2 regions of the Aneurinibacillus baijiui genome follow, and region 1 is predicted to be linked to the other one. Evidence: riboswitches for the same ligand, from Rfam matches in the RefSeq annotation. Region 1 holds a riboswitch; the other holds the start of a gene.

Region 1 (4,426 bases):
CGAAAGTAAGAATCTCTGTTTCCGAGACATCCACGGCACGGCGCTGGATATCAAAATCCGCAAATTTGCCTGTGCCAAGCAGGAGTCGGGATGAGAAAGTATAAGGTCCAATTGTGAGCATTATCGATCAACCTCCACCAACGAAATGTACAAGCTCAATTATGTCACCGTCTGTAAGTGCTGTACTTGTGTGCTGTTGTTTTTGCAGGATGTCGCGGTTGATTTCCACCACGACGATACGATCGGCTAGATGCAGGTATTCAAGCAGTTGTTGGACATTTACTATGGTGCTTGGTACATTTTGCACTTCGCCATTAATCGTGAGTGTCATGAGAGTGATGCCTCCTAACTTTATAAGGTTGCGTGTGCATCTCCTGTTACCATATCAGCGATGATCTTTCCGGTAAGCGGACTGAGAAGAATTCCATTGCGATAATGTCCGGTAGCGGCCAATACATTCGCATAGGAAGCGATCGGGCCGCAATATGGCATACCGTCCTCTGTTTGTGGACGTAGACTGGCCCATGCTTTTTCTAACGGGCAGTTCTTAAGTTCAGGCAGGAGTCGAATGGCTTTTGCCATGAGCGCCTGCAGCCCATCGATAGTCAGACGGCTGTCAAATCCGCAATCAGCAGACGAGGCTCCAATCAGTAGACGATTGCCATCTTTGGGTACGATATAGCAGCCGTCGGCATACATTGTTTTTTGTACGGGCTGCCGCATTGATAGGACAGAGAAAGCCTCGCCTTTAATCGGAAAGACGGCAAGAGTCAGACCAAGCATATGTGCGATGCGTCCGCTCCAGGCTCCGGCGGCTAGAACATATTGTTTTGCCGTCCATTTACCGCGCGAAGTCACGATGCCAGTAACATGCTCGCCCTCCTGTTCGATATGAAGCACTTCACAATGTTCCACAAGCTCCGCTCCATGGCGGGCGGCGGCAACTGCAAAGGCTCTCGTTAAATCAGGTGCAGAAACCTGGGTATCATCTGGCAGATACAGAGCTCCGGCAATCTCACGGCTTACTTTAGGTTCCATCTTAATCACATCCGGCTGGTCCAGCCAGTCAGCACGAAGGCCGTGTGTTTGCTGCCAGCAACCGCGCTGCTTAAGAGCTGCGGCCTCCTCGGTGGTCCAAGCAATACGAAGCATCCCGGATTCATTTAAGCCGATATCAATATCGGACGCCGCCCTAAGCTCTTCTGCCAATTCCTTGAACATCGCCCGGCTTCTGAGCGACAGATCAACGAGCGGTCCTGGTTCGGTAAATTCTACTTGAGCACCGAGCATGCCTCCTGCCGCACTTGAAGCGTGCGCACCGATCGTGTCCCGTTCCAAGACAGCGACCTTTTTTCCACGCTTAGAGAGCTGATAGGCGATAGAGACGCCGATGACTCCGCCCCCGACAATAATCACATCATACGTATTCATTTTCTTTTTTCCTCCCTGTTAGGAGGCCACGCATACCTGGGGGGTACGCGCGCATCCTGGATAGCCTGATGAAATTCCTTCACAGAAAGTACCGGATCGATCGACTGCATAACGGCGGATAATGCTGCAATACCCGTACATCCAGTTGCAAGCACATCCGCCGCACGATCTGGTGTAATACCTCCAAGCGCAATGACAGGCAAGTCGATGCTTTCGGCCATCTCTTGAAGTAGTTCAAGTCCACGACCCGGCTGGCCAAGCTTTGAAGCGGAGGGGAAAATATGTCCGTATAGTACATAATCGGCCCCTGCCGCCTCAGCAGCTTTTGCTTCAGATAGACTATGAACAGATACACCAAGTAATTGAGTAGGAGCCAGTTGGCGAAGTACGGCGGCTGGCATGCTATGGTAGGTGGCCTGGATGGCTGCCGCTCCGCTTGCTTGTGCGATATCTGCACGGTCATTAATTGCGAGCTTAGCGGAGGGGATACCAGACGCTGTTATTTGTTGCACCCATTCCCACAGTTCTTTGGCTGTCTTCTCTTTCTCACGCAGGTGAAAAAGATCAACATACGGATGAATTTGTGCCGCAATTCGGCAGACGACTGTAAGCGGCTGCGTGCCGCTGCTGAGTACGTGAAAAGCATGCCGCATTTTTGTACCTCCAAGCGTAAAATAAAAAAGCCGGGACCCTATATGGGACCCGGCTTGCCTGCATTGTATAAAATGCTTGTCTGCCGCCTACTTTCCTACGCTGGTACAAACCAGATCAGGTCCCAAGAGTTTAGAAACTTCATCGCGTTTCATTCTCAGCCCGGCTCATCGGGTTCCCCTAGTAGTACTTTCTTTGCTATTGAATTTTTTTCATTATAACAAATCTGAATAAGAATGGAGAAGAAAATTTTAAAAAACTTCTGTACATATGATGTGTGTGCTTTTATAAAATGGCCGCAACAAGTTTGCTTCGATGTAATAACCCTTCTCTTCCTGAGGTAATATACTACTAACTTGTTTGCTAGGTTATTCACTCAGGAGCGGAGGAGATTAGCATGAAGATCAAAAGAAAACAACAGGATACGTTTCGGAAAATCTGGCTATATCGTTTAAAAAATAATAAAACCATGATACTCAGACAGGCGATGGAAGAAGATGCGCGACATATTATTCATCGTCTGCATCGTGTGCTTGATGACGGTATCTACCTAGAAGAAGAAAAAGAGACGATGAACAGCGCAGAAGAGGAGGCCGCTTTAATTGGCCGCATGAAGCAGGAGGGGAGTCTGTACGCTGTGGCTGAATTTGGAGAAGTCATTGCTGGTGTGGCACAAATTAAGCGCGGCACTTTAGAGATGAATCGCCATATAGGTACATTTCGTATTTGGCTTGGACCGGAATTTCAGGGCTATGGCATCGGGTCGAAGCTGATGGATTATGCACTGCAATGGGCCGAGCATCAGAAGCTAGAGAAGGTGTGCCTTGATGTATTTGCGGATAACGAACGAGCCATTGAGATGTACAAGAAGTACGGCTTTGTTATTGAAGGTCGCCGCAAGGCCCAGTTTATCCTAGATGATAAGCATGTAGATGAAGTATTCATGAGCAAATTCATGTAACAAAGCGCAGGCACAAAACGGAATGACCGTTTGTGCCTGTTTTCCTTTTTTGGGTAGAAATTATAGAGAGACTTCGGGTAGAATAAGAAATAGTTTGTTTTTGCAGAGAAAGGAAGGAAATCATGAATTCATTCATAGCTTTTCAGCTGAAGCCGGAGATTCTGCAAGGTATTGCAGATTTATATTATAAAGAGCCAACTCCAATTCAAGCACAGGCGATTCCGCTGGCCCTTGAAGGCAAAGATGTTCTCGGACAAGCGCAGACAGGTACAGGGAAGACGGCTGCATTCGTTATCCCTATGCTTCAGAAGCTTGACCCAGATAAAAAAGATGTACAGGCGCTTGTGATGACACCAACGCGCGAGCTGGCTATTCAAATTGCCGAAGACATTGCTGATTTAGGCAAGCATATGGGAATTAGCGTATTGTCGCTGCACGGTGGACAGGATATTATGCGCCAGATCAGCAAGCTCTCCAAGCATGTGGACATTGTTGTAGGAACCCCAGGTCGGATTCTTGACCATCTGCGCCGAGAGACGCTTCATTTTGGACGGATTCATACGCTGGTCCTTGACGAAGCCGATAAGATGTTGGAGATGGGCTTTGTAGAAGAGGTAGAAGAAATCTTTATCCAGACCACCCACCAGAAGCAGGTCCTTCTATTCTCGGCAACTGTTCCGGATGGTGTTCGCCGTCTGGCGCATCGTTTTATGCGGGAGCCGCAAATTGTGCGCGTTGAGAAAAAGCAGATGACAGCAGAGAATACGAAAGAATCCTATTATGTAGTCAATCAGAGCGAGAAACTGGACGTGCTGATGAAGCTTGTAGGAGAGGCTAGGCCTTATCTGGCAGTCATCTTTGCCAATACGAAGCAGCGGGTTAATGAGCTGGTTCGCCGTCTACAGGAGAACGGTATCGAAGCCGAAGCGCTGCACGGTGATCTTAGCCAGAAAAAGCGTGAACAGGTAATGGATCTTTTTCGTGAGGCGAAATTTCAATATCTTGTGGCAACGGATATTGCTGCCCGGGGATTGGATGTAGAGGGGATTACCCACGTATTCAACTATGACATGCCTTCAGATGTAGAAAGCTATATTCATCGTGTAGGTCGAACAGGACGTGCAGGACAAGAGGGGGAAGCCATCTCGCTCATCTCTCCGCGTCAGAAGCAGTGGTTCGATCGCTTTTCCCGCTCCATTAGCGGCGGTGTTGAGCAGAAGTTCTTAGGCGGTAAAAAACGCGAGGAACGCAAAGTGCGCCGGAGAGTCGAAACTGCTGCTGAGGTTACGGAACAGGAGCGGCAGGCAGATGAACGAAGCGCGGAGAAAAAGCCGGCGGCCAAGCCGCAGGGCGGACGTGCCAAGGCGCAGCCAGCCAAAGTAA
Region 2 (4,426 bases), on a different contig from region 1:
GCAGCATGGTCGCTACGCTGAGCCGGCGCTTCTGTCCCTGGCTTAAGGTAAAGGGATGGGCGTCACGGTGCGCATCCAGGGCAAATTCATAGAGCAGCCGCATCGTCCGCTCATGAAGAACGGAAGCGTCAATCCCGCGCTGACGTCCGCCAAAAGCAATTTCGTCATACACCCGGTCGGTCACAAACTGAAGCTCCGGGTTTTGAAATACGAAGCCGATCTGCTCGTACAGCTTTTTGGCCGACCATGCATGGAGGGGGCGTCCCATGTAATGAAGCGTGTCCCGTTTTCCTTTTCTCAGGCCAGCTAGCGCTTGCAGCAGGGTGCTTTTGCCTGCCCCATTTTCCCCGATTAGTACTGTCCATTCTCCTTCCCTGATGGAGAAGGAGACAGCATCAAGCACCGGATGGTTGCCGTATCCAAGAGTAAGGTCGGTAGCTGTATAGATTTCTTTATAGTCATTCTTATCACGGTACGAGTCGGCACGTGCCTTGGTACAATGAAGTGAAGCATCCCACGCTTTGGCCAGCGGATGGGACTCGTCCGCTGCGACCTCATCCATTGTGTAGGGAAAGAGGCGGGGACGCCAGATACCTGCTTGCTCCATCTCTTTTTCATAGCGCAGGAGAACTTCCTGCGGTGTACCTTCCCCGATGAGCTGTCCGTTTGCGTTCAGCACAATCACCCGATCCATCCAGTCAATCAATCCGTCAAGCACATGCTCGACAAATACCATGGTTTTTCCTGTTTCTGCAATGGTTTTAAGCTGTGCAAATACATCGCTTCGTCCCTGCGGATCAAGCTGGGCGGTCGGTTCATCGAAAAACAGCACATCGGCTTCCAGCGCCAGCAGGCAAGCAAGGGCCAGCCGCTGCTTCATGCCGCCGGAGAGCGTCTCAATGGGTGTGTGCTTCGGTACAAAAAGACCGGCTTGTTCCATCGCCTGCCCGATGCGTTCGTCCATCTCTGCGCGGGGGATGCAGCGATTTTCTAAGCTAAACGCAATCTCATCTCCAACGGTTAGCATACAGAATTGCGCATCTGGGTCTTGAAACATAACACCGACAGAGGAGGAACGTGTTACAGTTCCCTCCATCTCCGCTTCAATCGCATGAGGAATGATGCCGGATAGCACAGATAGCAGCGTAGACTTTCCACAGCCGGAAGGTCCGAGCAGTAGAACCTTTTCTCCGGGCTGTATGGAAAGGGACAGATCACGCAGCGTATAGACATCAGCATCATAAAAACGGACGGAAAGATTCTTACATGCCAGATGCGGAGTCATAGCCCTCACCCCGCTGTCCTCTGCGCTGCCGCATGATTTCGTATTGACCAAGGATACCGGTTTTCGCCAGTGACTCGGCCAGAACTTTGCCCAGCAGGCCACCTAGGATCATGCCGCTTACGATGCGTAGGGTAAACGTTGCGGTCAGCACACCTGGTGTATAATAGCCGAATCCGTTGGCGATCAGGCTGTATGCCATGCTGCCCACAGCGGCTAAAGCACCTGATAGCATCAGGGTAAATACGTTATATTTTTTATAGCGGAACAAGAAGAAGGCAAGTTCTGCTCCAAGGCCCTGGGCAAAGCCGATCAAAAGGGAAGAGAGGCCGAAGTGACTGCCGGTAAATACCTCCACAGCCGCTGCCGCCAGCTCGGCAATCAGCGCAGCGCCCGGCTTGCGGACAATGAAGGCGACGAGTGGGCTTGCGACCACCCATACACCGAACATAAATTCCGCACCGACCGGTCCTACGAGCGCCGAGATCGGTAGCCACAGTGTAGACCAGCCAAGATAAAGCACTCCGCAGGCGATCGAAAGTACGACCGCCAGCACAACCTCGCGCATTTTCCAGCTCATCGTTTGCTTACCTGTCCGATTTCTACTGGCCATTCCTGTTTCGTATACGCCATATCCCAGAACAAGTATTCCAACTGGCAGCTTGTTAAGAAATGCCGGGTCATTCTTTGTTTTTCCGCTTCATCGGCGTGTTCAGCCCAGCGGTTGAGCCGTTCGCAGAATGCATCTGTGAGCGCGTTCATGGATGCCTCGCCATAAAAAGTAATCCAATCATAGAACGGATGCGCTGGAGATGGATTCACTTCCTTCATCAGCTTTTGGCCGATTTCTAGATACGTCCACGGGCATGGCAGCAGCACGGCGATGATTTCACCAAGCGTGCCTTCATGGGCGACCGTCAGCATATGGCGGGTATAGTGGCTTGCGTTCGGTGCCAACGGATAACCCTGCAGATCTTCATAGCGCACTCCGGCTACGCGGCACAGATTATTGTGCGGGTGGGCTTCTCCGTGCAGCGTAAAGGAAACCTGCTCCGCAAACATTGCCATATCTTCGCGCGCGTCGCATTTAGAGATGGCGATGCCGTAGATGCGGGCGAATGTATTAAGATATTCAAAATCCTGTTTTACATAATGAATAATAGCCTCTTTGTCCAGATCACCGTTGGCAATGCCTTGCACGAATGGGTGAGCAAAAATGGCTTCAAAAATTGGATCGGCCTCCCGGCGAAGCTGTTCAGTAAATGTCATCATACAAATTCCTCCTACGTAGTTGGTTTTTCAAAAGAAGACATTCCACAGGGGCGGCCGTCTCAAAATAAAAAGCCGCTCTATCATAGAGCGGCATACGAGACGAAAAGCATGTGCCAACCATAAAGGCATGGCGTATCATCGCTGCCACTTTCCTACGCTGGTATAATCCAGATCAGGTTCAAAGGGATCAAAGCAGTGCTTTATCTCAGCCATTACGGCACCCCTAGTGGACTTCCTTATGAAATTATCCGTAGAATAGCAGGTTATCTGGAAACTGTCAAATATTTGTCGGTGATTTTAACTTTTTCGCAACTTTTTTCTGTGGGGTTGCATCTATAATGATAGTAGTAATGCTAAAAAATTACGTAAGCATACAGAATGAGCGGTATAAAGAATGGAGACGAAAATATGAATAAGCAACAGGCAGTGCGTATGGGAAACAGAACCGGTATGCGCTGGCTTCTGCTGTGCGCTGGTGTAGTGTTCTTGCTTATCTATGCATCCGGACACGTGCAGAGCTATACGGAAGCAACGACGTATGAGAGGGCGATCCATAGTATCAAAGAAAAGAATTGGCCCGAAGCGCAGCGCTTGCTGCAAGAGGTAACAGATGTTGAGGATGCGAAGACGCTTCTTATATATGTACAGGCAAGGCGGGAGATGACGAATGGCGGGATGGGCGGTTATGCGGCGGCGCTGAGCAGTCTGCATAAAATTCCGGATGACTACCAGGGGGATCTGTATGAAGAAGTCACGGCGCTAAAACGTGATGTGCAAGCGGCTTGGCAGCTAGAGTTGAAGAAGGCGCAGACAGCACAGGACAAGCGCCCCGCACCGAAAGTGGGTATGACAAGAGAGCAGGTTCGTACATCGAGCTGGGGCGCGCCCAAATATATTAACCGGACCGAAACGGAAAACGGCGTGGTAGAACAATGGGTATATCCGGCCTATCGTTTTGTGTATGTAGAAAACGGAAAAGTAACGATTGTTCGGCCTTAGAATAGAAAAAGAAGCGCTCCCTATTTACCAACAAGGAGCGCTTCTTTTTGTTAAAACAACGCTAAGACCACATATAAAAAGGGAATTAGCCTTGTAACTCCACTTCTTTTTTCGGATAGTCTACCTTCTCGATTCGTAAATCACCCGGGCGGGCTGCTTGATAGACAGCGGAGCCGACAATATCCGCTACATTTTTGAGCTTTTCTTTGCTGATCTTATCTAGCGTATCATCTGGACTGTGATACCACGGTTCTACCGGTGCATGGATGAACAGGGCGGATGGAATACCAAGCGCATGGAAGGATTCGTGGTCGCTGCGTCCTTCCTGACCATACGGGAGCACTCCGCTCAGGCGGGAGCTTGCCGCTGCTCCGAGATCGGTCACACGGTTTTTCTCCCCGTCAATTGTATACATGATCAAATCCCCTGCGTCCCGGCTGCCGACCATATCCAATTGGAACATGCCGATTGTGCGCTTGATTTCATCCGGAGTTAGTGTAGCCGCATATTTCTCTGAGCCGATCAGGCCGTTTTCCTCTGCCCCAAAGGTAACGAAGCGAATCTCCGTATCGGTTTTCAATTTGGACATAATGCGTGCTAACTCAAGCGTGACGGCCACGCCGGATGCATCGTCATTAGCGCCTGGTGCTCCCTCTACGGAGTCATGGTGTGAACCGATGATGATCATATCTTTTGTATTTTTCTTGTTGGCATTTGGCTTCTTGGTCGCGATTACGTTATGTGATGTCAGCTTTCTCACTTCCGAACCTGCTACCTTGACTGTAGCCGTTACCGCTTCTCCTGCTTTGAGCTTGGCAGCCAATGCTTCGCCGTCCGCTTTGGTAATCCCCACAGCGGCGACGAAGGAGGCAT

Evidence for each region. A riboswitch is a leader RNA that binds a small molecule or an ion and turns the genes downstream of it on or off. The one in region 1 is predicted to bind thiamine pyrophosphate.
Region 2: another riboswitch for thiamine pyrophosphate. It lies ahead of tenA (thiaminase II); the one in region 1 lies ahead of AB3351_RS11165 (thiamine phosphate synthase).

The regions. Positions count from the first base shown of each region.
Region 1 is NZ_JBFTXJ020000005.1:57,647-62,072, reverse strand. Features, by position in the region: gene AB3351_RS11180 (thiazole synthase) at 1-121, opposite strand, end outside; gene thiS (sulfur carrier protein ThiS) at 128-331, opposite strand; gene thiO (glycine oxidase ThiO) at 352-1,431, opposite strand; gene AB3351_RS11165 (thiamine phosphate synthase) at 1,428-2,084, opposite strand; TPP riboswitch at 2,160-2,274, opposite strand; gene AB3351_RS11160 (GNAT family N-acetyltransferase) at 2,480-3,043, shown strand; gene AB3351_RS11155 (DEAD/DEAH box helicase) at 3,166-4,426, shown strand, end outside.
Region 2 is NZ_JBFTXJ020000002.1:363,859-368,284, forward strand. Features, by position in the region: gene AB3351_RS05115 (ABC transporter ATP-binding protein) at 1-1,285, opposite strand, end outside; gene AB3351_RS05120 (ECF transporter S component) at 1,263-1,862, opposite strand; gene tenA (thiaminase II) at 1,859-2,551, opposite strand; TPP riboswitch at 2,687-2,789, opposite strand; gene AB3351_RS05130 (hypothetical protein) at 2,963-3,553, shown strand; gene AB3351_RS05135 (M28 family peptidase) at 3,639-4,426, opposite strand, start outside.